DNA from 3 places in the Pseudomonas sp. A014 genome. Region 1 is predicted to be linked to each of the others. Evidence: riboswitches for the same ligand, from Rfam matches in the RefSeq annotation. Region 1 holds a riboswitch; each other region holds the start of a gene.
What was found. A riboswitch is a leader RNA that binds a small molecule or an ion and turns the genes downstream of it on or off. The one in region 1 is predicted to bind cobalamin.
Positions count from the first base shown of each region.

Region 1 (9,513 bases):
ACGCTACTTCGCCCTGGCCAATGCGGAGGGCGTAAGGGTCACCGACGGCTGGGGCGGCCCACAGGTCGCTCGGTTGTCCTGGCCCCATGGCCTGGAAGGCCTGCCGCCTGGCTACCCGTTCGATCCCTTCGACCTGCCACCCACCCCAACCCGCCTGCTCCCCCTGCCGGATGGCCGACGGGTACTGCTGGTCAGCCGCGAGGGCATCTTCCTGCTCACACCTCGAGGTGCCACCCGCCTGCTGCGCCGCGAAGCAGACATCCTCGCGCAACTGGCCGACGGCACCGACCCTGACGACATCGCGCTGACCCTGACCCAAGCCCATGCCGCACTGTCGCCGGACGGCAGACGGATCGTGCTGGGCGAGCAGCGCGGCAACCACCAGGTACTCGACGAGCACCTGGAGCCGCTGGCCGAGATCGTCCCGGCGGGGGAACATCCGCACTTCGCCCTGTTCAACCACCGCGGCGACCAGTTGCTGCTCAATGCCTGCCAGGGCGACGGCGGCGCCAGCCTTGGCGTAACGCTCGCCAATCTGGCAACCGATCCGCAGATCTCGATGCTGCAGGACGGCGTGCAGATCCATGCCGGCGTCGCACGTCAAGGCGAGTACATCGTCGGCGATGCCCAAGGTTACCTGCGTGGCTTCGGCGAAGACGGTCGCGCGCACTGGCAGCATTATCTGGGGTCGGCCATCAGCGCCATGGACATCAGCGCCGACGGCCGCACCCTGGTCGCCGCCAGCCATGCCGGATTCATCTCGCTGATCGCCTTGGACAGCAAGCGGCCTGCCTGGCAGATCGGCACTGGCGAACACGCCGAGGTGCGGCGCTGGTTGTTCTGGAAAGGGTGGAGGAAGGCGATGGTCTGGTAGCGCCTGTACTGGCCGCAATCGCGGGACTCGCCCCGCGATTGCGTTCAACGCCCGGATCAGGCCTGCAAGGTCGCCATGTCGATCACGAAGCGGTACTTCACATCACCCTTGATCATCCGCTCGAACGCCTCGTTGATGTGGCGGATATCCAGCATCTCGATATCGCAGCTGATGCCGTGCTCGGCGCAGAAGTCCAGCACTTCCTGGGTTTCGGCGATGCCGCCGATCAAGGAGCCGGCCAGCACCCGCCGCTTGAGCACCAGGTTGGCCGCATGCACGGGCGGATCGACCGGCTCGATCAGGCCGACCAGGATGTGCACGCCGTCGAACTTCAGGGTTTCGAGGTAGGGATTCAGGTCGTGTTGCACCGGGATGGTGTCGAGCAGGAAGTCGAAGCGACCCGCCGCCTCGCGCATCTGCGCCTCGTCGGTGGAGACGATGACATGATCGGCGCCCTGGCGACGGGCTTCCTCGGCCTTGGCCGGGGAGCGGGTGAACAGCGTCACCTCGGCGCCCAGGGCCTTGGCGAACTTGATGCCCATGTGGCCCAGGCCGCCCATGCCCAGCACGCCGACCTTGTGCCCGGGCCCCACGCCGTGGTGCTTGAGCGGTGAGTAAGTGGTGATGCCCGCGCAGAGGATCGGCGCTGCACTGGGCAGGTCCATCCCTTGGGGAATACGCAGGACGAAGTGCTCGCTGACCACGATGCTGCTGGAATAGCCACCCAGGGTATTGCTGCCGTCGATACGGTCGGGACTGGCGTAGGTCTGGGTCGGCCCTTCCAGGCAATACTGCTCCAGGTCCTGCCGGCAAGCCTCGCAATGGCGGCAGGAATCGACCATGCAGCCGACGCCGACCAGGTCACCGACCTGATACTTGCCAGCCTTTTCACCTACGGCGGTGACACGACCGACGATCTCGTGGCCGGGCATCAGTGGGTAGACGGCTATGCCCCACTCATTGCGGGCCTGGTGAATATCGGAGTGGCACACGCCGCAGTAGAGGATGTCGATGGCGACATCGTCCGGGCGCAGGCCACGGCGCTGGAAGGTCATGGGCGCCAGGGGCGCGGTGGAAGACTGGGCGGCATAACCGATGGCGGTGTACATGCTCTGGACCTCGCAATATTGAAACGATTCAGGCCACGCATTCTGCGCATCGAAACGGGCCCGGCCCACAGCCGATCCTCCGGCATTCGTGCCTGATTCTCCGGAATTGGCCGCAGCGATCTGGCGCTGGACTGTCAATCTGCGAAGATGCCAGTGTCTGATTCTCTGTCCCTGGTTTGCCATGCACCTGACCCAACACGTCGACGCCAATGCCCCCCTCTGCTCGCTGATCCGCGCCCTCGCCTCGCGCCCCGGATTCGTCGACACCTACCTGCCCCAGGTCCAGGTGTTGTCGTGGGACCACTATGTGGCGAGCAGCCCACAGATCTATGAACCGAGCCTGATCATCATCGCCCAGGGCAGCAAGCTCGCGCGCCTGGGGCCGCGCACGCTGGAATACGGTGCCGGGCACTACCTGATCCAGGCGCTTTCAGTGCCCTTCATGTGCGAAACCTTCGCCACGCCTCAGGCGCCCATGCTCGGCGTGGCCGTGAGCATCGACCGCAACGTGCTCAACGAACTGGTGCAGAACATGGACCTGCCGCCGGATCCGGCGGTACAGGCGCAGACGCCGCAGTCGATGAGCTCGGCGGCGCTGGGTGCACCGATGCGCGCCAGCGTCGAGCGTCTGCTCGAATGCCTGCAGGACCCACTGGATGCGAAAATGCTGGGGGCTGCACGGGTGCGGGAGGTGCTGTATACAGCCCTGCTCGGCCCTCAGGCCGGCGTGTTGCGGGCACTGGTCGAACAGCAGGGGCACTTTGCCCGGATCGGCGTCGTGCTCGCCTACCTGCGCGATCATTTCGCCGAGCCGTTGAGTGTCGAAACGCTGGCCAGCCGTGCCAACATGAGCGTTTCGACCTTCCACGAACACTTCAAGCGCTGCACCGAACTGGCGCCGATGCAGTACCTCAAACGCCTGCGCCTGCTCAAGGCGCAGCAGATGCTGATCGGCGAGAGCCTGGGCGTGGCCCAGGTGGCGCACCGGGTGGGCTACCAGAGCACCTCGCAGTTCAGCCGCGAATACAAGCGCGAATTCGCCCGCAGCCCGGGAGACGAACTGCCCTACCGCAGCCTGCCGGTATGACCCAGCCCTCAGCCCTGGCGCCGGACCATCGCCACGATACCGGCGCTCAGTTCCGCCTTGGCCTGCCCTGGCTCGACTTCCCCCGACGCCGCCGCCTGTGACAATGCCTCGGCGGCGCCGACCAGCAGACGCAAGCCGGCCAATCCGATATCCCCGCCCGGCGCAAACGGCGCCAGCGCCTGGCGGCACCTGTCCAGGAACGGATCCTCGTACCCACGCTTGAGCGCCTCGAGCTCCGGCGAGCCGGCCAACGCCGCACTGACGCCCGGTATCTCACGCCCCTGGGTCATCACACAATCGACATAGGCTGCGGCGATTACCGCCGCACGCGCCTCAAGGTCCACAGGACAGTCCGCCAGCACGACCTCGAGCATGGCGGTCTGGCGCGCGTCGTATTCCTCGTAAAGCGCCACCAGCAAGCCGTTACGGGTTTCGAAGTGGTCGTACACCACCGGCTTGGTCACCCCTGCCAGCTCGCTCAGGCGCCCCAGGCTCAGCGCATCGGTGCCCTCCTCGCGAACCATCTGCCAGGCCACCGCTATCAATTGCCGCCGACGATGCTCACGGGACAGGCGTTTACGTACAGGGCGCGTCTCATCGCTTGACATAGCTTACCTACCAAAAGTAACTTACCAACCGTAACTTACGCCGAGTATATAGCGCCCGGCCTCTTCCCGCATCCCATAAAGAAACGCATCCATGCACGCCCTGATCGTCCTCGCCCACCCCGACGCCCAATCACTCACCCACGCATTGTCCAGGCAGATCGCCGACGGCCTGGCCCAGGCAGGCCATACCAGCGAAATCGCCGACCTGGCCGCAGAGGGCTTCGACCCGCGCTTCGAATTGCCCGACCTCAATGTCCATCGTCACCTGGCCAAGCCGCCGGCGGACGTACTTGCCGAGCAGGTACGCATCGAACGCGCCGATACCCTGGTGCTGGTCTACCCGGTGTACTGGTGGTCGTTCCCCGCACTGCTCAAGGGCTGGATCGACCGTGTGTTCAGCAATGGCTGGGCCTTCGGCTACGAAGGCGGCAAGACCACCAAGCTGCTCAACCACCTGAAAGTCCACCTGGTGGCGGTCGGCGGCACCGACGCTGCCCTGTTCGACCGCCATGGCTACGGCGCTGCAATGCGCGTACAGATCGAGCACGGCATCTTCGACTGGTGCGGCGCCCAGGTATCGAGCTCGATCCTTCTGGACGAGAGCGAAGGCCCGGATACCGCCAGGCACTTACCCACCGCCTACACCCTCGGACAACGTCTGTTCGCCCCTCAGGCTTCGTCCAGCGGCCACTCGGCCAGCGGACAGTAACGGCCCTTGCGCGATTCATAGAGACCGAACCGGCGGGCATTGAGGAAGAACTCCGGAGCCTGCGCCGCCTCTGGTGGCTGCCCCTGGAAATCCCGTGACAGCGTCAGGTGCGGACGGTATTCACGGGCCTGCTCGGCGATGCCCAGTGGCAGTAGGCGCTGCTCCAGGCCGTAGACCAGTTGGCGCAGGCTGGCAGGGGTATCGCCAGGTTCGAGCACCAGCGCGCCGGCACGTCGCCACACCTGCAGACGGTCGAGCAACAGGCGTATCGGCGCCCCTGGGCGCGTCATGCCGTCTACCGCCGCGCACAGTGCCGGTACCTGGGCGGCATCCACATCGCCCAGAAACAGCAACGTCACATGAAAATTCTCGGCCGGTACCGGCTTGCCGGCCCGCAACCCCAATTCACGACGCCACTGGGCAACGGCCCGGCGCTGGGTTTCGGGCAAAGCCAGGGCGAAAAACAGGCGCTTGAAGGGCGCGCCGCTTGGGCGTACATCCTGAACCATCGGAAACTCCTCGAGGGCTGAAGGGCATGCAGGTTCAAACGCTGCCAGGGTTGAATCGTTTGCGCAGCTTCCAGGGTATTCCACCTTCGTCCATCAGCGATGACTTAACAATAAGTACAAACTGGCGACACGATTGTTTATGCTGGCGGGCTACAGCCATGGCGCATGGCCATTTTTATTCGACAAGTAACCGTCCATGAAAATTGCACTCGTACTGATCTTCGTCCTCTCGATCGCCTATGTTCACCTGCGCGGTCGCGTTCGCCACAAGCTGACTCGCCAGCTGGGCGACCACTCGAGCTTCCTCGCCCCGGTCAACAGTTTCCTGTACCTGTTCTCCAAGCACCCGGCCAAGCCCTATTTGCCCGTCGAGTCGTTCCCTGAGCTGCAGCCGCTCAAGGACCACTGGCAGGAAATTCGCGAAGAAGCCCAGCAATTGCTGCACGCCGGCGAGATCAAGAAATCCGACAACTACGATGACGTTGGCTTCAACTCGTTCTTCAAGACCGGCTGGAAGCGCTTCTATCTGAAGTGGTACGGCGAGAGCCACCCTTCGGCGATGACCCTGTGCCCACGCACGACCGAACTGCTGCAAGGCATCGGCACGGTCAAGGCGGCGATGTTCGCCACCCTGCCGCCGGGAGCCAAGCTGGTTCGTCACCGTGACCCCTATGCCGGCTCCTACCGTTACCACCTGGGCCTGGACACACCGAACGACGATGGTTGCTACATCGATGTGGACGGCGAGAAGTATTCCTGGCGCGACGGCGAGGCGGTGATCTTCGACGAGACGTACATCCACTACGCGGCCAATACCACCGAGCACAACCGTATCATCCTGTTCTGCGACGTCGAGCGCCCATTGAAGTACCGCTGGGCAAGCGCCTTCAATCGTTGGTTCAGCCGCAACGTCATGGCCGCCGCAGCCGCGCCCAACGATGCCAACGACAAGACCGGCGGCATCAATCGCCTGTTCACGCGCATCTACAAGATCCGCGAACGTGGTAAGGCCATGAAGAAGCGCAACCGCACCCGCTACTACCTCGAGAAGTGGGCCGTGGTGGCGGCACTGGTGCTGCTGTTCATCTACATCTGACACGTCCTGCGGCCTCCTTGCCCCTCGGTGACGAGGCCTGCCCTTCCCCCCATCTTCGACTAGCCTGAAAGCTCCTGTTGCCAACCTGACAAGGTGAAGACGATGAGCATGATGGACTGGGACGCCTACCGTAAGCAGTTGATGGCCGGCATCGGCGATCTCAAGCAGCTTTCTCCCGACACCGTGGCCGGCTACGCCACCGCCAGCGCTGCCGGCGCCAAGACCAACCACCTCGACGCCAAGACCCGCGAGCTGATTTCCCTGGCCGTGGCGGTGACCACTCGCTGCGACGGCTGCATCGCCGTGCATTCGCAGCAGGCGGTCAAGCACGGTGCGACCCGCGAGGAAATCGCCGAAGCCCTCGGCGTGGCCGTGGCCATGAACGCGGGCGCTGCCCTGGTGTATTCGGCACGGGCGCTGGATGCGGTCGGCAAGGCCGGCAGTTGACGCTCTCGGGCGCCACAGCCCTTGCATGACGGCGCCCATCCACCCAGACTTGCCGGCCCAGCCCGAGCAGGAACCGACATGATCCACATTCGCCCCATGACCGCGGAAGACTTCGAGCGTTTCTGGCCGACCTTCCAGGCCATCGTCCAGGCGCGCGAAACCTACGCATACGACCCGCAGATGTCGCAGGAGCAGGCGCGCACGCTGTGGCTGGAGTTTCCGTTGCACACCCTGGTGGCCGAAGAGGATGGCGAGCTGCTTGGTTCCTACTACCTCAAGGCCAATGCCGCAGGCCCGGGTGCGCACGTGGGCAATTGCGGATACATGGTCACACCCCGTTCACGCGGACGTGGCGTGGCACGGCTGATGTGCGAGCACTCGCAGAAGCTGGCGCGCCAGGAGGGTTTTCTGGCCTTGCAGTTCAATTCGGTAGTGGCGAGCAACGAGGTGGCCGTGGGGCTGTGGCACAAGCTCGGTTTCGAGACCGTCGGGCGCCTGCCCAAGGCATTTCGTCATGCAGCACTGGGGCTGGTGGATTGCCTGGTGATGTACAAGTGGCTGGCCGATGAGCCGGTAACCGAGAAACCGGCACTGCTGATCGGACGCAAGAATATCGAGGCACGGGTGTCTCGGCGCCGGGGCCGCTAGGCACCCTTGAGCCTGCTGGGGAATCCTCGTGCCGAGATTGCGGCACGAGGCTGCCCTTACATACGGCGTACAACCATCGAAGGCATCAGAACGCCAGGCCGACCTTCACGCCAAACTCGTCACGCTTGAGCTTGTTGTTGTCGGCAACCGGCGAGTCCTCGTCGATCTTGTACTCGGTACGGGTGTAGTACACGCCCGCCTGGATCGGCATGCCGCCCTGCTGGTTCATCAGCAGAGTGACTTCGGCATACGGGTTGGTACGGTCCTTCATGTCGACACTGTCGCTGCCGAAGTCGTCGACCTTCAAGCGCGCACGGCCATCGATGGTGTGACGAGCACCGACTTCGACACGCAGGGTCGAGGCATCGAACTGGTGGTTGTAACCCAGCGCGGCCTTGGCGAACGGCGACTTGTAGGTCAACTTGGTGTCCAGGTCGTTGATCTCGGGCTCGAAACGGGTCCAGCTGTAACCGCCACCGACGATCACGTCGACGAAGTTGCGCGCATCCAGCGCGGCACGCCAGCCAAGGTCGAGGTCGGCCTGTGCCTCCTTGAGCTTGTTGTCGTTCTTCTTGCCGTACTTGGCTTCGGCACCGATCTGGTAGATGAAGCCGGACTCGGCCGTCATCTTGTTGCCGAAGTTGGCGAACACACCGCCTTGGCCCAGGTGCTCCTTGTCGGAGTCGCTGCCGCCTTCGAACTTGAACTTGTCGTAGGAACCGAGCAGGCCGAAGGTGAACAGGGGCTCGGTGCTGGGGGCTGCCATCGCTGCCAGCGGCGCGCCGAGGAGGGCCAGGGCGCAAGTGTGACGCAGCAGTTTTCCAGTAAACATTCGCAAAAGTCTCCATGACGTTGAATAAAAAGGGCGAACGAGCGGTTCGAGACAACGTCAGTCGGAAAAGTTCGAAAAAAATCTAATAAAAACGCGCAACCCTGTAGCCCATCACGTTTTTTCGCCTATCCAAACGATTGACTCCCCCTGCGTTCGATGGTCAGATGCCGCCAGTTTCAGGTGTCCTGCGCCGCCGTGCGCAGGGTGAAACGGGAAGCCGGTGCGTCTTTGCAGACAAGTCCGGCGCTGCCCCCGCAACGGTAAGCGAGCGAATCCTTCGACACACCACTGTGCTCAGGCATGGGAAGGTGAAGGCTTCACGACCCTCGCAAGCCCGGAGACCGGCCTGACGCTTCTGTTGGCAAACCCGCGGTGGGCGGGCGCAGGCCGGTGTTCGCGTGCGCGCCTGCGTGCGTGTCTGCTCGTCTTTGCGTTGTTTCCACCGGGATCCATTCATTCCTGAACCCGTGGAACGACATGTCCCGACACTTCAAGCTTCAAACTCTGGCCGCCTGCATGGCCGTGTCCCTGCCGGCGCTGGCCGAGCAGCCGCAAGGCAAGGTCCTCGACCTGCCCTCGACGGCGATCACCGAGACCCGCGACGAACAGATCGTCGATCTGGCAACCCCTACCCAAGCCGGTTCGCGCCTGAACCTCAGCGCCCTGGAGACCCCAGCCAGCACCACCAGCATCACCGCCGAGCAGATCCAGCAGCGCGCCAACCTCACGGTGCAGGATGCAGTGACCCGATCGCCCGGCATTACCTCCGTCGGCACCCCGGGCAACGGCAACACCGCCCTCTCCGCGCGTGGTTTCACCGGACACGCCTCGGTGATGACCCTGTTCGACGGCTCGCGCCTGTACACCGGCGCCGGCACCCAGACCTTTCCGGTCGACCCGTGGATGGTCGAGCGCATCGATGTGATCCGCGGCCCCGCCTCGGTGCTTTATGGCGAAGGCGCCACGGGCGCTGTGATCAACGTGATCCCGAAAAAACCCTTCGCCGGTGAGATCCGCAACCACCTGCGCCTGGGCTATGGCTCATGGGATCGCCAGCAACTGGGGCTGGACAGCGGCGGCAGCCTGAGCGAGCGCCTCAGCTACCGCGTTACCGTGAACAAGCAGGAAGGCAATGGCTGGGTCGACCGCACCGATTCGCGCAGCCTGGCCTTGAGTGCAGCCTTGCGCTTCGATGCCACCGACGACCTGAGCTTCACCCTCGCCCATGAGCGTGGCGACGCACAGCCCTCGAACTACTTTGGCACGCCGCTGATCGACGGCCACCTGCGCGACAGCCTGCGCAAGAAGAACTACAACATTCAGAACGACGTGCAGCGCTACCACGACGAATGGACCCGCTTCAACACCGACTGGACCCTCAGCGACAGCGTCACGGCCAGCAACCAGCTGTACTACATCAAGAGCCGTCGGCACTGGCGCAATGCCGAGGACTACACCTGGGATCCGACCCGCGAGCAGCTGGAGCGGGCAAGCTACCTGGAGATCAAGCACAACCAGGAGCAGATCGGCGACCGCCAGAGCTTCACCTCCGATCATTCGCTGTTCGGGCTGAACAGCAAGACCGTGGTCGGTG
Region 1 covers NZ_CP199001.1:3,247,755-3,257,267, forward strand. The annotation lists gene ACTYOL_RS14710 (hypothetical protein) at 1-874, shown strand, start outside; gene ACTYOL_RS14715 (NAD(P)-dependent alcohol dehydrogenase) at 931-1,983, opposite strand; gene ACTYOL_RS14720 (AraC family transcriptional regulator N-terminal domain-containing protein) at 2,165-3,070, shown strand; gene ACTYOL_RS14725 (TetR/AcrR family transcriptional regulator) at 3,079-3,678, opposite strand; gene ACTYOL_RS14730 (NAD(P)H-dependent oxidoreductase) at 3,770-4,387, shown strand; gene thpR (RNA 2',3'-cyclic phosphodiesterase) at 4,348-4,896, opposite strand; gene lpxO (lipid A hydroxylase LpxO) at 5,093-5,992, shown strand; gene ACTYOL_RS14745 (carboxymuconolactone decarboxylase family protein) at 6,095-6,439, shown strand; gene ACTYOL_RS14750 (GNAT family N-acetyltransferase) at 6,518-7,087, shown strand; gene ACTYOL_RS14755 (outer membrane beta-barrel protein) at 7,173-7,919, opposite strand; cobalamin riboswitch at 8,081-8,283, shown strand; gene ACTYOL_RS14760 (TonB-dependent receptor) at 8,397-9,513, shown strand, end outside.

Region 2 (9,513 bases), 890 kb from region 1:
GCAGGGGTCGACAATCAGCAGACGGCGTTGGGATGCAGGTTCAAGCATGACCTATCCTTGGCGCCAATTTTCAGTTTTTTAATTAGAAACAGTAAGTTGCGGCGCCCGAATTAACAGTAGCAACGAACCTGACGGTGCCCACTACCGTTTGTCTGCCAAATGCCGTCACACAAAGCGAACCTGGAATTTTTGCCAATAACCGGCGTCACAGGCGGCACATACAACGGATAACTTTTACCGTTATAAAAAAATTTTCGACTGCCATGTGACTTCACCCACGACCCGGAGCATCAGTACCAATAACCCCGCGCTGCAATCGTTCATTTCTTTACCCGCGCGGACACACATTTGCTGTTTGGGACTACAAGAGAGACCGAACCATGAATGCCCCGCTCCGTGTCAACGAAGCACTGCTGATCGCCGACCACGCCTTCGAACCCTTCCAGTGCGTTGCCTGGGATGCACCCAACGGTACTGGTGAACTGAGCCTGGCAGTGATCGACCGGACCAGCACCCGCATCGGCAGCAAGCAGGTATCCTCGCGCATCTATTCGGACCCTGCGCAATGGGCCAGCCTGATCGAGGAAGTCCGCGCCGAGCTGTTCGAAAAAGGCTACGACCTGCAACCCTGGTCCATGCCCAAGGCATAACTTGCCGACGCACAGGTGCGCGTCTTGTCGCGCACTTGTGCAACTTTCCCCCTGCCGCTTCGGCAACTTTCAGTTTGTGCGACTTATTGTCGCGCGCCCACTTTATTCAACAACGCTGAACTGCTCGACATGCTGGTAATCCGCCTGCAGTTGCGCAGCGAGTTGCCGTGCCCGCCCCAGGCGCACCGGCGCCGTTTCGATATCGACCAGCACGCAGGCACAGGGCATGGGCTGCACAGGCTTCCAGCGTTGCAGGCGACCGTCGGTCAGCACCAGGCAGCGCTGGACCTCCCCGGGGTGCGCTTTGCCACGGCGCAGCAACCACTGGCGCGCCTCTTCCAGGGCCGCGAGCAACGGCGTGCCGCCCCCCGCCCCGAGCGCACGCAGCCAGGGCTGAAGCGCAGCCGAGGCCTTCAGGCCATGACGCTGCCACTGAGGCGTGCTGCCGCTGGCGGTCAGCAACGCCAGGCGCGCACGCTGGCGGTAGGCCTGGTCGAAGAAGGTCTCGAGCAGCCCCTTGGCTTGCGCAAGGGATTGGTGGCGACGGGTTGACGCCGACGCATCGACGATCACCAACCACAGTTCCGGCGCTTGCCCACGGCGTTGCTGCCAGCGCAGGTCCTCGACGCGACGCGGCCGCCCCTTGAGCAGTGTCGACACCCAGGCGACCCGACCGTCAGCGGCTGCACGGGCGCGTCCACGGCTGGCACCTGTCAGTTTTCCGGCACGGGGCCTGGCATCCGCCGCTGAACCACTTCGTGCGCGGATGCTCAGGGCTTTTTTGCCCAGTTCGGCACCTCACGCCGGGCACCTGCGCTCACCGGTTGTGCCTCCATTGCCCCCCAGTCACCTTGTCCACTCGGGTCTTGCGACTGCTGGCCGCCCTGAGGTGGCGTGTTCGAGCCAGCGGGCGGCTCTGCGCTACGGCGGCGATGGCGCAAGGCAAATTCGGCCACAGCCTCTACATCTTCCTCGCCGATGGTCGCAGAACCGCGCCACGCGGCATGGGCGCGTGCCGCCCGCAACCAGACCAGGTCGGCACGCAGGCCATCGACACCCGCAGCGAAACAACGCTCGGTGATCCAGGCCAGCGCCTGGTCGTCCAGGGCAATGGCCGGCAGGCGCTCACGCGCGTGCTGGCAGCGGTCGCGCAACTGCGCCTGGGCCGCTGCCCACTGCGCGCAGAAGGCCTCGGGGTCGCTGTCGAATGCCAGGCGGCGGCGGATGATCTGCTGACGGTCGTTCGGCTCAGGCGCGCCTTCAAGGGCGATGTTCAAGCCGAAACGGTCGAGCAACTGCGGACGCAGCTCGCCCTCTTCCGGATTCATGGTGCCGATCAGCACGAAACGCGCGGCGTGACGGTGCGAGATGCCGTCGCGCTCGACACGGTTGGTGCCGCTGGCCGCCACATCCAGCAGCAGGTCCACCAGTGGGTCGGGCAGCAGGTTGACCTCATCCACATAGAGCACCCCACCATCCGCCTGGGCCAGCACGCCCGCCGAGAAGCGTGCCTTGCCCTGCCCCAGCGCAGCATCAAGATCCAGAGTACCGACCAGCCGCTCTTCGGTCGCGCCCAGCGGCAGGGTCACGAAAGGGCCTGCGCCGAGCAGGTCGGCCAGGCCCCGGGCCAAGGTGCTCTTGGCCATGCCACGCGGACCTTCGATCAGCACACCGCCGATCTTCGGGTCGATGGCGGTCAGGCACAGGGCCAGCTTGAGGTCTTCGGCACCGACCACGGCGGCCAGGGGGAACTGCAGGGGTTCGGTCATTTCAGGCTTCTTCCTCGCCGTCGAGCAACTGCTGCTCGAGGGCCTCGCGGTAATCGCCCGGCGCCTGCCACAGACCACGCTGCTGGGCTTCCAGCAACCGTTCGGTCAGATCGTGCAAGGCGTGCGGGTTATGCTCGCGCATGAATGCTCGGGTCGCCGGATCGAGCACGTAGGCATCGGCCAGCGACTGGTAATGGTGATCGTCAATCAGGTGAGTAGTGGCATCGAAGGCGAACAGGTTGTCGACCGTCGCCGCCAGTTCGAAGGCACCTTTATAGCCGTGACGCTTGACCCCGTCGATCCATTTCGGGTTCAGCGCACGCGCGCGGATCACCCGGTTCAGCTCCTCCTTGAGGGTGCGGATACGCGGGCGATCGACCTGGCTGTGGTCGCCGTGGTAGCTGGCGACCGTGGCGCCGGCCAGGGTTTCGGCAGCTGCGAGCATGCCGCCCTGGAACTGGTAGTAGTCGTTGGAGTCGAGCAGGTCGTGCTCGTGGTTGTCCTGGTTCTGCAACACCGCCTGGACCTGCCCCAGGCGCTGGGCGAACTGGGCCCGTGCCGGCGTGCCTTCATCGGCAGCACCATAGGCATAGCCGCCATGGTTGAGGTAGACCTCGGCCAAGTCGGCGCGCCCCTGCCAGAGGCGTCCGTCGATGGCGTTCTGCACACCCGCGCCATAGGCACCCGGCTTGGCGCCGAACACCCGCCAACCCGCCTGACGCGAGGCCTGCTCGGCATCGACACCCTGCGCCAGCAGCGCCGCGCGCTCGGCACGCACGCGGGCAGCCAACGGATTGAGGTCGTCCGGCTCATCCAGCGCCGCCACGGCCTGTACCGCCGCGTCGAACAGGCGGATCAGGTTGCCGAAGGCGTCGCGGAAGAACCCCGACACGCGCAAGGTTACATCGACCCGCGGACGATCGAGCAGGCTCAGGGGCAGGATTTCGAAGTCATCGACCCGCTGGCTGCCGGTGGCCCATACCGGCCTCACCCCCATCAGTGCCATGGCCTGGGCGATGTCGTCACCGCCGGTGCGCATGGTCGCCGTGCCCCAGACCGACAGCCCGAGCTGGCGCAAGTGATCACCATGTTCCTGCAGGTGGCGCTCGAGGATCAGGCTGGCGGAGGCAAAGCCCAGGCGCCAGGCCGTGGTGGTGGGCAGGTTGCGCACATCCACGGTGTAGAAGTTGCGTCCGGTGGGCAGCACGTCCAGACGCCCGCGACTCGGTGCGCCGCTGGGGCCTGCCGGCACAAAACGCCCGGCCAGGGCCGCGAGCAGGCCGTCGATCTCGGCGGCGCCACAGGCATCCAGGTTCGGCGCGACTTCGTCGGCGAGCGCCTGCAGCACGGTATGCACCGCCTGCCATTGCGCAGTATCGGGTACTGCCAGGCGCCCTTCGATCAGGGCCAGGGCGAGTATCTCCAGACGTTCACGGGTATCGCCCTGGGTGCGCCACAACGCAGCATCCAGCGCCTGCAGCAGCTCGGGACGCGGCCCTTGCCAAGCCTGGCCAAGATCGCAGTCCAGCGGGTCGAAGGCCAGTTCCAGAGCACGTGCCAGCGCGCGCAGCAGGCTGGCATTGCCGCCGCGGCCGTCACCACGATCGACCCGCAGCAGCGCCAGCAGCGTATCGCTGCGCAGGCGCCCTTGCGGCGACTGGCCGAAGACATGCAAGCCATCGCGAATCTGCGACTCTTTCAAGTCGCATAAATAAGTGTCCAGGCGCGGCAGCCAGACAGCCGCATCGTCCAGTTGCCCTTCGAGCTGCAGGTCACGGTCGATATGGTTGGCCTTGACCAGCTCGAGAATGTCGCGCTGCAGCTCGCGGGCGCGGCGCGGGTCGAGCAGTTGCGCCTCGTAGTATTCGTCGGCCAGCTGCTCCAGATGCCGCAGCGGCCCGTAGGTTTCGGCGCGGGTCAGCGGCGGCATCAGGTGATCGATGATCACCGCCTGGGTGCGGCGCTTGGCCTGGGCACCTTCACCGGGATCGTTGACGATGAACGGGTAGATGTTCGGCAGTGGGCCGAGCAGCGCATCCGGCCAGCACTCGGCGGACAGTCCGACGCCCTTGCCGGGCAGCCACTCCAGGTTGCCGTGCTTGCCGACATGGATCAGCGCATCGGCGGCAAAGCCGTTGCGCAACCAGAAATGGAACGCCAGGTAGCCGTGCGGCGGCACCAGGTCCGGGTCGTGATACACCGCGCTCGGGTCTACCTGGTAGCCCCGGGCCGGCTGGATGCCGACGAAGGTCAGGCCGTAGCGCAGACCGGCGATCATCATCCGGCCGTTGCGGAACATCGGGTCTTGCTCGGGCGAGCCCCAGCGTTGGCGCACTGCCTGCTGGTTGGCCTCGGGCAGGCAGGCGAAGGCCGCGAGGTAGTCGTCCAGGGACAGGCTCTGGGCACAGGGACGCTGGTCGAGGTGGTCCAGGTCGTTGGTCACGCCGCCGAGCAGTTCGTGGATCAGCGCCGTGCCCGTCTGCGGCAGGCCCGCAACCGGGTAGCCCTCGGCCTGCAGGGCATGCAGGATGTTGAGCGCGGCGCCCGGCGTGTCGAGCCCTACGCCATTGCCGATACGCCCGTCGCGGGTCGGATAGTTGGCCAGCACCAGCGCCACACGCTTCTGGGCATTGGGCAGTCGCGCCAGCTCGACCCAGCGCCGCGCCAGTTCGGCGACGAAATCCATGCGTTCGGGATGGGCCTTGTAGCAGACCACATCGGACTGGCTGCGCTCGCTGCGCCAGGCCAGGTCCTTGAAGCTGACCGGCCGGGTGATGATGCGCCCGTCCAGCTCCGGCAAGGCGATGTGCATCGCCAGGTCGCGCGCGCCCAAGCCCTGCTCGCTGGCTTCCCAGCCGGGCTGGTTGTCCTGGGCGCAGATCGCCTGCAACACCGGCACGTCGCGGCGCAGCGGGCGCAGGTTGGGCCGCTCCGGGCTGGACAAGGCAAAGCCTGTGGTGTTGATCACCACCTCGGCGTCGACCTCGTCGAGCCACGCCTCGACCTGTTCCAGACAGGCCGACTCCTTGAGGCTGGCGACTGCGATCGGCAATGGGTTCAGCCCTGCCGCCTGCAAGCGCTGGCAGAACACATCGATGAACGCGGTGTTGGCGGCCTGCAGGTGCGACCGGTAGAACAGGATCGGCGCCACCGGATGCTCCGGGTGCCACTCGGGGAACCAGTCTTCAAGCCCCGCACTGGGCTTGCCGGGGTGGTAGACCGTGGTGCGCGGCAGCGGCTGGGGTTCGTCCCAGGCATAGTCGCGCCCCAGCCACTGGCTGGCCAGGCAATTGAACAGGTTGACCGCATTGGCCTTGCCGCCCTGGCGCAGGTAGTGCCAGAGCCGCTCGGCCTGCTCGGTCGGCACCGTGCCCAACTGCGTCAGCTCAGGGTCGGGGCGGTCATCGCCGGGCACCAGGATCAACTGCACGCCACGCGCCGCGAGTTCGACCAACTGTTCTACGCCATAGCGCCAGTAGCCGACACCGCCGTGCAGCGACACCAGGATCACCTTGGCGTGACGCAACACCTCGTCGATGTACAAGTCGACGGAGGCGTGGTTCTGCACCTGCATGGGGTTGGCCAGGCGCAGGCTGGGGAAATCGTCCGGCAACTGCTCGGCGGTTTCGGCGAGCAGTGCCAGGTGAGAGTCGCCGCTGCAGAGAATCACCAGCTCGGCGGGCGTCTGGCCAAGGTCGGCAATGCTGTCGTCCGGCACGAAGCCGCCGGGCTGGGTCCGCAGCAGGTGCATGGATCAGGCGCCCAGGGCCTGGCGCAGGCGCGCTTCCAACTGTGCCGCGTCGAGGTCCTGACCGATCAGCACCAGACGGGTGATGCGCGGCTCGTCGCTGCGCCAGGCGCGGTCGAAGTGCTTGTCGAAGCGCGTGCCCACACCTTGGATCAACAGGCGCATCGGCTTGCCGGGGATCGCGGCAAAACCTTTGGCACGCAGGATGCCGAACTCGGTGACCAGTTGCGTCAGGGCATCGAGCAGCAGGCTTTCGTCCGCTTCAGGCAGGTCGATGGAGATGGAGTCGAAGGCGTCATGATCATGATCGTCATGATCGTCGCCGTCGTGGTGCGAATCGTGGTGGGTGCGACGGCCATCGATATGCACTTCGGACTCGGCCCCTACGCCCAGCAACACATCCAGCGGCAGGCGACCGCTGCTGGCCTCGATCACCTTGACGGCCGGCGGCAGTTCTTCGGCGACTTCGGCGCGGACCTTGGCCAGGCCCTCGGCGTCGATCAGGTCAGCCTTGTTCAGCACCACCAGATCGGCACTGGCCAGCTGGTCGGCGAACAGCTCGTGCAGCGGGGATTCGTGGTCCAGGTTGGGGTCCAGCTTGCGCTGGGCGTCGACCTGGTCCGGGTAGGCGGCGAAGGTGCCGGCGGCCACGGCCGGGCTGTCGACCACGGTGATCACCGCATCGACGGTGCAGGCATTGCGGATTTCCGGCCACTGGAAGGCTTGCACCAGCGGTTTGGGCAAGGCCAGGCCACTGGTCTCGATGAGAATGTGGTCCAGGTCACCGCGACGGGCGACCAGCTCACGCATCACCGGGAAGAACTCTTCCTGCACGGTGCAGCACAGGCAGCCGTTGGCCAGCTCATAGACGCGGCCGTTGGCCTCTTCCTCGGTGCAGCCGATGCTGCACTGCTTGAGGATTTCGCCGTCGATACCCAACTCGCCAAACTCGTTGACGATGACCGCGATGCGTCGCCCCTGGGCGTTGTCGAGCATGTGGCGAAGCAAGGTGGTCTTGCCCGAGCCGAGGAAGCCGGTGACGATGGTGACGGGAAGTTTGGCCAGTGTTTTCATGTGGCGATGCCCTTGGCAGCAATGGTGCGGGCATGCGGGACGAAAGCCGCGGCCGACCGGCCGGACTCGCTCGCCACCGGATCACCCCGCCCGGTTGAAAGTCGAAAACGTTGCGAGGCAGGTCTCCTGGCTTGCACTGCACGACGTCCAGCCGTCAGGGCGACGCCTTCCCGCGCGTGGGCGCAGTGGCTGTGTCGAACCTGTTCAGTGCTTACAGTTGCGGGGGCAGCCGCGGCTTGTACCGCGTTCCCGTCTTAGCTCCGGCAGCGCCGGAGAACCTCGAAGCGGCAAGGCTACGCAGTGGTGCGCAGGTGGTCAACCGTCTGACGCTGATCGGAGCCTTCAGATGCCATCCCCGGCCAGCAGCTCGGTCAGCACCTGCGCCAGGGCCTTGACCATCACGTCGGCCGTTGGCCGGTGGACGATGACGATCTCGTAGCTGTCCACCTCCGGCAAACCTTGCGCCGCCCCCAGCACCCGGTGCTCGGCGGTGGCCGCGCGCGGCGGCAGCAGGCTCACGCCCATGCCGTCGGCCACCGCGGCCTGGATCCCGGACAGGCTGGAGCTGGTGAAGCTGATTCGCCAACGGCGGCCCATGCCTTCGATGGCATGGATCATGTCTTCGCGGTACAGCCCGCGCGGCGGAAAGGTGACCAAGGGTACCGGGTCAAGCTCGAAGGCCGGCATGCGTACGCTGTCGATCCATTGCAGACGCTCGGGCCAGCAGGACACGCCCTCGCGGCTGTTGCGTCGCTGCTTGAGCAGCACCAGGTCGAGTTCGCCATTGTCGTAGGCCTGGCTCAGGTCGCGGCACAGACCGCTGGTGACTTCCAGCTTGACCTGCGGGTGCAGGCGGCTGAACGCCGACAGCGCATTGGTGGTTCGCCCGCCGACGAAGTCTTCGGGCACGCCAAGGCGCACGGTGACGCCAACCATGGCCCCGGCCAGGGCCTCGAGCATCTGGTCGTTCAGCGCCAGCATGTGCCTGGCATAGCCAAGCAGCGTCTGCCCGGCGTCGGTGGGCAGCACGTCGCGATTGCCACGCACCAGCAGGCGATGGCCGACCATCTCCTCGAGGCGTCGCACCTTCTGGCTGATGGTCGACTGGGTCGAATGCAGGCGCGCTGCAGCCGTGGTGAAGCTGCCGCAATCGGCGACCACGACGATGGCGCGCAACAGGTCGAGGTCGAACAGAGCCCTATTCGGTTTTACGCTGATGGACATGAGGGTATTCGGTTTTCAAATGACGAGCCTGACTTCTAGCATGGCCCTTCACGCCGGGCAACGTTGATGCATTCGGAAATCCACTACCGGTCATCCAGATAATTCGTTTCAGTCGCCGGCAACTTTTTCCCTAGGATGAGGTTTTGCCTCAGGAGCCCCACGCATGCGCCACACCCTCGCCGCCTGCCTGCTGGCCTTCACCTGCCTTGCCGCCCACGCCGAGACCACCTCCATGGATACCCGCCTGCTTTATGCCGCCCAGCGCAACGATGCACCTGCCATCCGTCGCTTGCTCAAGGAACCACTGGCGCTCGACAGCCGCGATGGCCAAGGGCGCACGCCCCTGCTGGCGGCGACCCAAGGCAACCATATCGACGCGGCCAAAGTGCTGATCGAAGCCGGCGCCGATGTCAACGCCAAGGACAACATCCACGACAGCCCCTACCTGTATGCCGGTGCCCGCGGCCTGAACGAGATCCTGCGCCTGACCCTGGCCCACGGCGCCGACCTCGCCAGCACCAACCGCTACGGCGGCACCGCGCTGATCCCGGCGGCCGAGCGTGGTCATGTGGAAACGGTGCAGATATTGATCGACGCGGGCGTGGACGTGAACCACCTCAACCGGTTGCACTGGACCGCCTTGCTGGAGGCAGTGATCCTTGGCGACGGCGGCCCGCGCCATGTGGACATCGTGCGTCGGCTGCTGGCGGCAGGCGCGGACCCTGCGATTGCCGACAAGGATGGCGTGACGGCGCTGGAGCATGCGCGCGCACGCGGGTATACAGAGATGGTGGCGATGCTGGAGCGTTGATGAAGCGCTGGCCCGTGCCAAGTGCACCGCGCTGCCTGGCACGGGCTACGCCCGTGTTCGCGGGACAAGCCCGCTCCCACAGGGATTGGGCTGAATAAGGTGTTCGCAAGCCCGCTACTCCACCGCCTCGTACGGCAAGCCCACATAATTCTCGGCAATGTTCACCAGGCCGGCCTCGGACGACAGGAAGTACTCCCGGTCGGCCTCCTGCATCTTCTGGTCCCAGGCATCCTTGTG
Region 2 covers NZ_CP199001.1:2,357,976-2,367,488, reverse strand. The annotation lists gene ACTYOL_RS10770 (sigma-54 dependent transcriptional regulator) at 1-48, opposite strand, end outside; gene ACTYOL_RS10765 (hypothetical protein) at 381-650, shown strand; gene ACTYOL_RS10760 (vWA domain-containing protein) at 753-1,367, opposite strand; gene ACTYOL_RS10755 (ATP-binding protein) at 1,421-2,419, opposite strand; gene cobN (cobaltochelatase subunit CobN) at 2,421-6,170, opposite strand; gene cobW (cobalamin biosynthesis protein CobW) at 6,174-7,241, opposite strand; cobalamin riboswitch at 7,341-7,538, opposite strand; gene ACTYOL_RS10740 (LysR substrate-binding domain-containing protein) at 7,584-8,465, opposite strand; gene ACTYOL_RS10735 (ankyrin repeat domain-containing protein) at 8,629-9,276, shown strand; gene pobA (4-hydroxybenzoate 3-monooxygenase) at 9,391-9,513, opposite strand, start outside.
Region 2: another riboswitch for cobalamin. It lies ahead of cobW (cobalamin biosynthesis protein CobW); the one in region 1 lies ahead of ACTYOL_RS14760 (TonB-dependent receptor).

Region 3 (9,513 bases), 170 kb from region 1:
CGTCATCACGGGTTGTTCTGCCTGCCCCATGAGCGTGAATCGCCCCAGTACCGGGAGTTCTGGGCATCGCTCAACCGGGGCGAGTATCACTCCCACCGCTTCGAACGGGTCAACAAGCAAGGCCAGACGGTGTACCTGGAGGCTTCCTATAATCCGATCTTCGATGGCAAGGGCCGCCTGTACAAGGTGGTCAAGTTCGCCAGCGACATCACCAATCAGGTCAGCACCCAGCAGAGCGCGGCCGATGCGGCTCACGCAAGCTCCGTGCAGACCGACGCCTGCGCGCGCAAGGGAACCCAGGTGGTGCAGCAGACGGTGCAGGTGATCGAGCAGATTTCCGAGGAGCTCAACGACGCGGCGCGCAGCATCGATGCGGTGAGCAAGCAGTCGGAGCTGATCGGAAAGATCGTCCTGACCATTCGCGGGATTGCCGACCAGACCAACCTGTTGGCACTCAATGCCGCCATCGAGGCCGCGCGTGCCGGTGAGCACGGGCGCGGTTTCGCGGTTGTGGCTGACGAGGTGCGCAGCCTGGCGGCGCGGACCAGCAAAGCCACGCTGGAGATCGTCGAGGTGGTGCGACAGAATCACGACCTGTCACTGACGGCGGTGGCCAGCATGCAGTCGAGCCTGTCGCGCACGGGGTTGGGCGTGGAGCTGGCCAACGAGGCCGGTACCGTGATCATGGAGATCCAGCAAGGCTCACGTCACGTGGTCGATGCGATCAGCCAGATCAGTTCGACCCTGCAATTGCATTGAGCCCCTCGCGCAACTGATGCTCCAGGCCCTGGAGGTTTGCCTCCAGGCGTGCGAGCAATGCATCGCTGGGCGCTCCATCGGCCAGTGCCTGTTCCAGCGTTTCGCAATCGCGGACCACACCCCTGACCTTGAGCATGCGCGCACCGCCTTTGATCCGGTGCACCAGCGTTTTCACCTGCGCCGATGTGTGGCCCGGGGCCAGTTCGCGCAGGGCCTGCAGGTCTTGCGCGGTGCTCTGGGCGAGTTGTTCGAGCAGGCGCCGAGTCAGCTCTACGTCGTCCTGGGTGAGATGGCGCAACTGAGCAATGTCGAAACCACTGTCAGGCGGTGCATCTTCCGGGGGCGTTGCCTCGGTAGTCGGCGCCTGGGGCAAGTGGGCCTTGAGGGTACGCAGGTCGATCGGTTTGAACAGGCACTCGTCCATGCCATCGGCCAGGCACTGTGCCTTGGCTTCGGCCTGGGCGTTGGCCGTGACGCCGAGGATTCGGCAGGGCTGGGCACCGCGTTCGCGTTCCAATGTACGGATGCGTCGTGTCAGTTCGTGGCCATCCATCACGGGCATGCTGCAGTCGGTGATCACCAGGTCGAACGCTTCGGCCTGCCAGAGCGCCAGGGCCGTCTGGCCATTTTCAGCCAGGCGCACCTTGTGCCCGAGAGTGCATAGTTGCTTTTCGAGGAGCATGAGGTTGGCCGGGTAGTCATCCACGACCAGGACATGCAAAGGACCGGCCTGGGCAGTGTCGCCGAGTAGCTCGGGCAGGGGCTGCGCAACCAGGGGCTCGGCGTTCGGCAGCGACAGGCTTATATCGATTCGGGTGCCGACGCCCTGCAGGCTCTGCAGTTGCAGGACGCCGCCCATGAGCTGGCACAGTGTACGGCTGATGATCAGGCCCAGCCCGGCACCATGGCGTGCGCGCTGGCCGTCGAGTTGGGCGAAGGCCTGGAACAGCCTGGCCTGATCGGCTTCGCTGATGCCGATGCCGCTGTCTTGCACCTGCAGTTCCACCTGCAGGACATCTTTGGTCTGTGCCTGCACGATCATACCGACTTCGACCTGGCCTTGCTCGGTGAACTTGATCGCATTGCTGAGCAGGTTGGACACCACCTGGCGTAGCCTTACCGGATCGACAGAGGCCCAGATCGGCGACTCTGGGAGCCTGGTTTGAAGCGTCAGTCCCTTGACCTTGGCATTGGCTTCGAAGGCGCGTACGGTCGAGCGGACGAGCTCGACCAGGTCGGTGGCTACGGGCTGCAAGACCATGTGCCCGGACTCGATGCGCGAGATGTCGAGGATATCGCCGATCAGGTCGAGCAGGCCGAGTGCGGCATCGTGTGCAGTCTGCAAGCCCTGCGGGTCGCTGTGGCCTTGACGGTTGTCTTCGAGTGCCAGTTCCAGCAGCCCGATCACCGCGTTCATGGGGGTGCGGATCTCATGACTCATGATTGCCAGGAAGCTGCTTTTGGCCTGGCTGGCACGCTCGGCATCCTCCTTGGCCTGGCGCAACTGTTCGAGCAGGCTGCGGCTGAGCGTGAGCTGGGCCTGAAGCGCCCGTTGTGCCTCGCTGCGCTGGTGGATCAACTTGCGCAGATAGCCGTTCCAGAACACCACGCCGGCCAGCAAAAATGCCGAAAGCACCAGCACCTGCAACGCCAGCGAGCGGTAGTTGCCCCACAGGCTATCGCTGACGATGGTGCTGGTACGCCAACGGTTGATCAACTGGTCCAGTTCTTCCGGCGGGATACTCAGCAACGCCTTGTCCATGATCGACTGCAGTTGCGGCAGATCGGGCGCCACGGCAAAAGCTATTGCTGTCTGGCTGTCGTCCTGCAAGCCGGCGATGCGCAACCTGTCCTTGAACACATGAGTCAGGTAGTAGGACGCGCTGATGTTGCTGATCAGCGCAACGTCGGTATTGCCCTTGGCCACCGACTCCATCATCGCCAACGTGTTGCTGGCCTCGACCACATGAGCCTGCGGATAACGCTGGCGCAGCGCGACCTCCTGGGAACCGTCACGCACCAGCGCGATGCGTTGTGCGTTCTGTGGGCCGGCTTGCGTGCTGGTGCGACGCACGACCTGCACGTTGGGGCTGACCAGGTAGGGGCGGGTGAAACGCACGCGCGATGCGCGCGACGGGCTGTAGTCCAGGGCTCCGACCAGCTGTGCATCACCCCGTGCCACCTCATCGACCATGGCCGCCACGGAGTTGCGTTCAACGATGTCGAAACGCAGGCCGGTGCGCAAAGTGATCTGTTTGAGAACGTCCAGTGTAATGCCGTTGGGTTGCTGCTGGGTGTCGTTGAATGTGATTGGTGCAAAGCTTGGATTGATCAGTACCCGTATCCTGGGGGCTCTGGCCAGCCAGCGTTGTTCTTCATCGGTGAGCGTGGAAAGGCGACGCTGCAGGAGCAGGCTGGTGTTGCCACTGGACCAGCGGCGCAGGATGTTCAGGCGCTCGCTGTCGGTAATCCTCTGTAACGCCTGGTCGACCAGGCCGAGTAGCCTGGTGTTGTGCTGGTCCAATGCGAAGGCGAAAGCGCCTGCGGGTGCCTGGACGAAATGGTCGATGCGCACCAGGCCTTGATAGGCTCGTCCAATAGCGAAGTCCGAGCTGATGGCATCGCCGATGTAGGCATCGGCATCACCCTGCGCCACTGCGCTGAGGCCTGCGTAGGTCGAGCTGTAGAGGATCAGCTGCGCCTGGGGATACAGGGCTTGGACAGCCGTCTTGGGCAGGTAGTGATCGACCATGGCCAGGCGCAGGCCGGCCAGATCCTCACTGTGCAACTGGGGGCGGTCCTGACGTGTGACGATCACCGGAAGGTCGTCGGCATAGGTTTGGCTCAGGGACAACTTGGCATCGGCTGCTTCGAAGCCATTGGAGCTGCCAAGCAGGTCGATCTGCCCCTGGTGCAGGGCTTCGATGGCCGCCGTGCGACTGGCAAAACGGCGTACTTCGATCGGCATGCCCAGTTGCTCGCCGATCAGGCCAGCATAGTCCGCACTCAACCCCTCGTAGTCGTTTGGGCTGACATTGATTTCAAAGGGGGGGTAGTCAGGACGCGAACTGCCCAGGACCAGCACCTTGCGCTCGCGCAGCCACTGGCGGTCGCTGTCGCTCAGCGGCAGCGCGACACTGGCACTGATCGAGCGAGCCAGCAAGTGTCGCGGTTCGCTTTCACCAATGGCGGCGCCCGATATCAGCAGGGCCGCCGCTGCCAGTAGCAGGCCGCCAAGGGTGTGCCTCATCGTCGCGAGGCTCAGTTCACTTGGTTGCGTTTGGCCAGGTCGACCATTTCGACCAGCGACTCGGTCTTGAGTTTTTCTCCGATTCGACCGCGGTAGGTGCTGATGGTCTTGGCGCTGAGGTTCATGGCCGTCCCTATGTACTTGTTGTTCTCTCCCCGCGCGAGCCTGCGCAGGACTTCCATTTCCCGATTCGACAGGCTGTTGAGCCTCACCGTTTCCGATTCCAGGGTGCTGCTGTTCACCGACATCTGCGGAAAGGTCGAATAGCCTTTGACCAGGGCCTTGAGCGCGAACAACAGGGCATCGAGGTCTTCGTCCTTGTTGACGAAGGCCGAGATTCCGGCATCCAGGCAGCGACGGACGTAGAGATCAGAGGACTGCCCGGTGAGTACCATGATTTTTGGTGCAGGATCGAGCAATTGCAAACGCTTGATCACTTCCATGCCATCCAGGCCCGGTAACCCAATATCGAGAATCACCACCTTCGGTGCAAGCTGGCGTGCCATCTGCACGGCCTCGATGCCATTGCCCGATTCACCGACAACCTCAAAGCGTTCCCGCTCGAGCAGGATACGCACGGCGAGGCGGACGGTAGGGTGATCATCGACCATCAGTACGGTGGTCATTGGAAAACTCCTGTACGAAATAATGTTCGTTCCTGACGTTATCCAGGAATACGTCTGTAGGGCCAATCTGGCTGCGGGCACGATACGTCCATCAGAACGCTTTGATAATGGCGAGTATAGGCGTGTGGAAAAAGCCGCCATTTGCTGGTGAAAAGTCTTACAAAAGAAACTAGGGGCGAGGGGCGATGAGACCCTCGCGGGCGGGTGTGGGGTAAGGGCGCTCAGGTCGGGCGCGCACAGGCGGGATGCGGTTTATTCACGCGATGCGTCGACGCGGGATTTTTGAGCAGCGCAGCACCGACCCGTGTCGGGCGTTGCTGCAATTGCCCCGCGCAATTCGGACATTGTCCCTGTAGATGCTGTTCAGCGCAGCGGCGGCAGAAGGTGCACTCGAACGAGCAGATCAGCGCGTCCAGGGTGTCGGGGGGCAAATCGGTATCGCAACATTCGCAATTGGGGCGTAGCTCGAGCATGGCGCAACTCCGGTGCGGACAGAGATGCGCCAGTGTCGGTCGCTGGACGCTGGCTGGCAATCCTCAGTCGCCGGGGCGATACAGATGGGCGTGGCCGGCGCGGTACAAGGCCGAGTCGGCAAACGGTGCGTCGCCTAGAACATGGCCGACGAGAATCAGTGCCGTGCGCCGGAAGCCTTTGTTGGCAACACCCTCGACGATATCGGCGAGACGGCCCCTGACCCAGTCCTGGTCCGGCCAAGTGGCGCGGTGGATCACTGCCACCGGGCAATCCGCCCCATAGTGCGGCAGCAGCTCCTCGACGATGCGCGGCAGATGGCGTACCCCCAAGTGAATGGCCAAGGTACTGCGGTGGCGCGCCAGGTCCGCCAGTTGCTCGCCTGCCGGCATCGGCGAGCGATCGCCGTAGCGGGTCAGGATGACGGTCTGCGAGATGTCCGGCAGCGTCAGTTCGCAGCCGAGCAGGGCGGCGCTGGCGGCTGTGGCGGTAACGCCAGGAATGATCTGGTAGTCGATGCCCAGTTCGCGCAGGTGGCGGATCTGTTCGCCGATGGCGCCATACAGGCTCGGGTCCCCGCTGTGTACACGGGCCACATCCAGGCCCTGGTCATGGGCGTCGCGGATTGCGCCGATGATCTGCTCCAGGTGCAGTTCGGCGCTGTTGATCAGGGTACTGGCGGTGTGGCCTTCGAGTACCGCGGCCGGTACCAGTGAGCCGGCGTAGATGATCACCGGGCATTGACGGATCAGGCGTTGGCCCTTGACCGTGATCAGCTCCGGATCGCCGGGGCCGGCACCGATGAAATAGACCGTCATGGCAAGTCCTTGAAGGTGAAATGAAGTGCGATTATCCGTTGCTGGCCAGCGCCAGGGTAGCGTCACCGAGCACCTGCCTGGTGATTGTCAGGATCGGCGAGCGCTGACCCTCGCTCGCCGCCAGTGCCAGCGCCGCGCTTTCTGCCACTCCCCAGCAGCCGGTGGTGTTGAAGGCCATTTCGGAGCGGTGGCTGAGCAACGGCAGGAAGGGCTGCAGTTGCTGGGCGCTGTACAGCGTCAGGGGCAGGCCGAGCTGCTCGGCCAGTTGCCGCAGGCCGGGCTCCTGAGCCTTGAGATCGATGCTGGCGATACCTCGCAACGCGGCCAGCGTCAGGCCGTTGTTGGCCAGTGCAAGGTGCAGCAGGGTTTCCAGAACCGCCGCGGGGCAACCCCGGCGGCAGCCGAAACCGACATAGAGCGCGGCCATCAGGCCTGCGCGGAGCGGCGGTACAGCCAGGCGCTCAGCAGACCCAGTGCCACCCAGAAGGCTGCGTTGGTCAGCCAGGAGGCAACCTTGAACTGTGCTTCCAGCGCTTCAGGCGCCAGGCTTTCATGCACCAGTGGCTGAGGGGCGCCGATCAGGTGCGGTACCACCAGCAGCGCTGCGCCAAGCACTTTGAGCAGCCAGTGCCGCGCGAAGACCAGCAACGCCAGGCCCACAGCAGTGGCGGCGGCGGTGCCGATCCACCAGGTCTGGCGTTGACCCAGATCGGCTGCGGCGGTGCCAGGCAGTTCGGGTGGCAGGCCCAGGGTCGGTGCCAGGCAGAACACGGCGAAGCCGCCCAGCCCCCACAAGGCGCCAGTACTGACTCGACCGGGTTCGCGCAGGCTGTAGAGTGCGGCGAGGATCAGCGCGAAACCGACTGCCACCACCAGGTTACCGCCGGTGGTCGACAGCACGCGCTGCCAGCCGTCTTCCGGTGACCAGGCTTCTGCACCGTGCTCATGGCCAGCGGCACTTTCACCGGCGTGCTCGTGCTGCTCGGTGGGGGCCGAGTTTTCATAGGTTTCGGCTTGAAGGATCAACGGAGCGACCCAGAAACTCTGCAATAGCGTCAGCAAAAGTGCGGCGAGCAGGCCACTGAAGCCTGCAGTGCGAGCGATACGCTTGATCATCATCGGACACTCAGTGGCAAGGGAAGGCGGCGCTGTGACGGGTATCGTGGGCAGCGTTGTGCACAGCCTCCAGGTGCGAGAACCCGGCGAAGTACACCAGGCACAAGCCCAGCAGGCTGGCGCCGACCGCAACGACGAGACGCTGGCTGAGGCTGACGGGGGTGGCGATGCTGTGTTTGGCGCTGGTGACGGACATGACGCATTCCTCTGCTTTTTTTCATGGGCGACAGGAAGCGCGGCAACCCCAGGCGAGAACCGCCCAGGGACATGCAACAGCGCCCGCCCACCGCGGGGTGTGATCACAAGACGTCGGGCCGGTCTCCGGGCTGACGAGCAGGAGCCTGGCTCCTGGGGAGAGCGTCACCTTCCCATGCCGCACTGCAGGCACAGTGGATCAGACGCTCGCTCGCTTACCGTTGCGGGGGCAGCACCGGACTTGCCAGACCCATGAAGAGCCTGTGACGCACCGGTTTCCCGTTTCACCCCTGCAAAGGGGCACCCTACGTAATGTATTAGGAGATCACGGCCATGCTTTGGTCGTCAATTCTTGTTACGAATTGAGCAAATGGGCGGGCTGAAAATCCTCAGTCAGCCTTGAACGTCGCACTTTTTTACATTCAGGGGCTCTATGCATGGCCAGGCTGCGCCGATTCCCGGCCCGGCCGCTGACCCTGGACCCCGGTGCAAATGCCTGTTCCCGCCTTTCGCCGCCGTGCCCGCCTGTCATTGGTGGGTGTCTTGATCGCCCTGTGCGGGTGCACCGGGCAGCAGGGGCGTGACGTATTCACCCAGTTGGGTAACGGGCATCCTGGCGAGCTGTTCCAGACCAGTGTCGACCGCATGGCCACCTTGTCCATGCGCGACAACCTGCAGAGCCTGTATCTGCTGATGAACAAGCTCTACCTGCGCAACCCCAGTCAGTGGAAGCAGTCCGGATACCTGGATGCCGCCACTGCCGAGCGCCAGATCCGCCAGGCCATCGAGCAGCGCCAGTCGTTGCCGCAACTGGGCGAGCGCCGTGACCTGGCGGCGCTGAGCTATGCCTTGAGCCCGGAGTTTCGCGGTGATCGGGTCGGTGCGTTCATCTATGCGATCGGCAGCATGTTGATTACCGCCCACGGTGGGCGCACCGAGTTCTACATGACCGACGCCATTGACCCACTGTTCGTCAATAACGCCGCGCGCAACATCGAAAAGGCCACCTGGATGCTCGGTCAGCGCCAGGACGCCAATGGTGTGTTGCTGCTGTTTTCCAACGAGATCTCGGAAGAGGGCAGCAACCTGAGTTTTGCCGTCGAGTTCGGCAAGATCGTCGCACGCCTCGACCTGCTGGCGCAGATGCTCGATGAGCGCTACCGACGGATCGGCCTCAACTATGCGCAGAGCCTGCTGCTGATGAATTTCCTGCCCGTACAGTGATCATCGCCCCGGGCCTCAGAGCAAGGCTTCGATGGCGCGGCGATAGCGCTGGCCTGCCAGGCTCATGCTGTTGTTGTGGCTTGCCCCCGGCACCAGCAGCAAGGTCTTGGGCTGCTGCGCGGCCTCGAACAGCGCCTGGCTGAAGCGTGGCGGCACATAGCGGTCGTCCAGGCCGTGCACCAGCAGCAGAGGTAAATCGATATCGGCGATCTTGCCCAGCGAGTCGAACTTCTGCGACAGCAGCCAGCGTACCGGCAGTGCGGTATCGGCCACCGATGCTGCCACGTCGCCAAGGGAGGTGAAGGTGGATTCGAGAATCAGGCCGCGCGCAGGTACGGGCTGGCCTTGCTGGCGTGCCTGGCGTGCGAGCTCCGACGCAAGCTCGACAGCGACCGCACCGCCCAGCGAATGGCCGAAGATCAGGCGCTTGCTTGGCACCGGCTGCAACTGGGCGAAGCGCTCCCAGGCAATTCGGGCGTCCTCGTATACCGTGGCCTCGGACGGCAGGTCGCCTTGGCTCTGGCCAAACCCGCGGTAGTCCACGGCCAGCACCGAATAGCCCATGGCGTGCAGCTGCTCGATGCGGAACAACTGACCGGTGAGGTTCCAGCGTACGCCGTGCAGGTAGAGTATCGCTGGCGCATCGGCGCGTTTGGCCGGCCACCACCAGGCGTGCAGGCTCTGGCCGTCGGTGAAGCTGCGCGGGCGCAGGTCCAGCTCCTGTACGCCGGCCGGCAGGCCCCTGAACCAACTGGCCTGGCCCGGCTCGATACGAAACACCAGTTCGCGCTCCTTGTGCTGCAAGACCGCGCAACCCGCGGGCAGGCCCACCACCAGCAAGGCCATGGCCAGCCAGGTGAGCCAGCGGCGTTTGAAGTGAGTGAGCAGGGTGTCGGTCATGGGTGTCATCAGGCGTGCTGGAAATCGTCGTTTTTAACAGAAGCCATGGCCTCGCTGCAGGCAATTTTTCCCGAGCGGTGCTGACACATGTTTGCAAGCTGTTTCCCCAGCGCCCTCGAGGGGATCTGCACGCTTGCCGCAGCGGGCGCCGAGG
Region 3 covers NZ_CP199001.1:3,081,267-3,090,779, reverse strand. The annotation lists partial or broken gene ACTYOL_RS14005 (PAS domain-containing protein) at 1-222, shown strand, start outside; gene ACTYOL_RS14000 (methyl-accepting chemotaxis protein) at 265-759, shown strand; gene ACTYOL_RS13995 (transporter substrate-binding domain-containing protein) at 734-4,009, opposite strand; gene ACTYOL_RS13990 (response regulator transcription factor) at 4,021-4,635, opposite strand; gene ACTYOL_RS13985 (DUF1272 domain-containing protein) at 4,857-5,108, opposite strand; gene cobM (precorrin-4 C(11)-methyltransferase) at 5,172-5,924, opposite strand; gene ACTYOL_RS13975 (cobalamin biosynthesis protein) at 5,956-6,351, opposite strand; gene ACTYOL_RS13970 (CbtA family protein) at 6,351-7,040, opposite strand; gene ACTYOL_RS13965 (CbtB domain-containing protein) at 7,051-7,236, opposite strand; cobalamin riboswitch at 7,336-7,558, opposite strand; gene ACTYOL_RS13960 (hypothetical protein) at 7,728-8,459, shown strand; gene ACTYOL_RS13955 (alpha/beta hydrolase) at 8,475-9,359, opposite strand.
Region 3: another riboswitch for cobalamin. It lies ahead of ACTYOL_RS13965 (CbtB domain-containing protein); the one in region 1 lies ahead of ACTYOL_RS14760 (TonB-dependent receptor).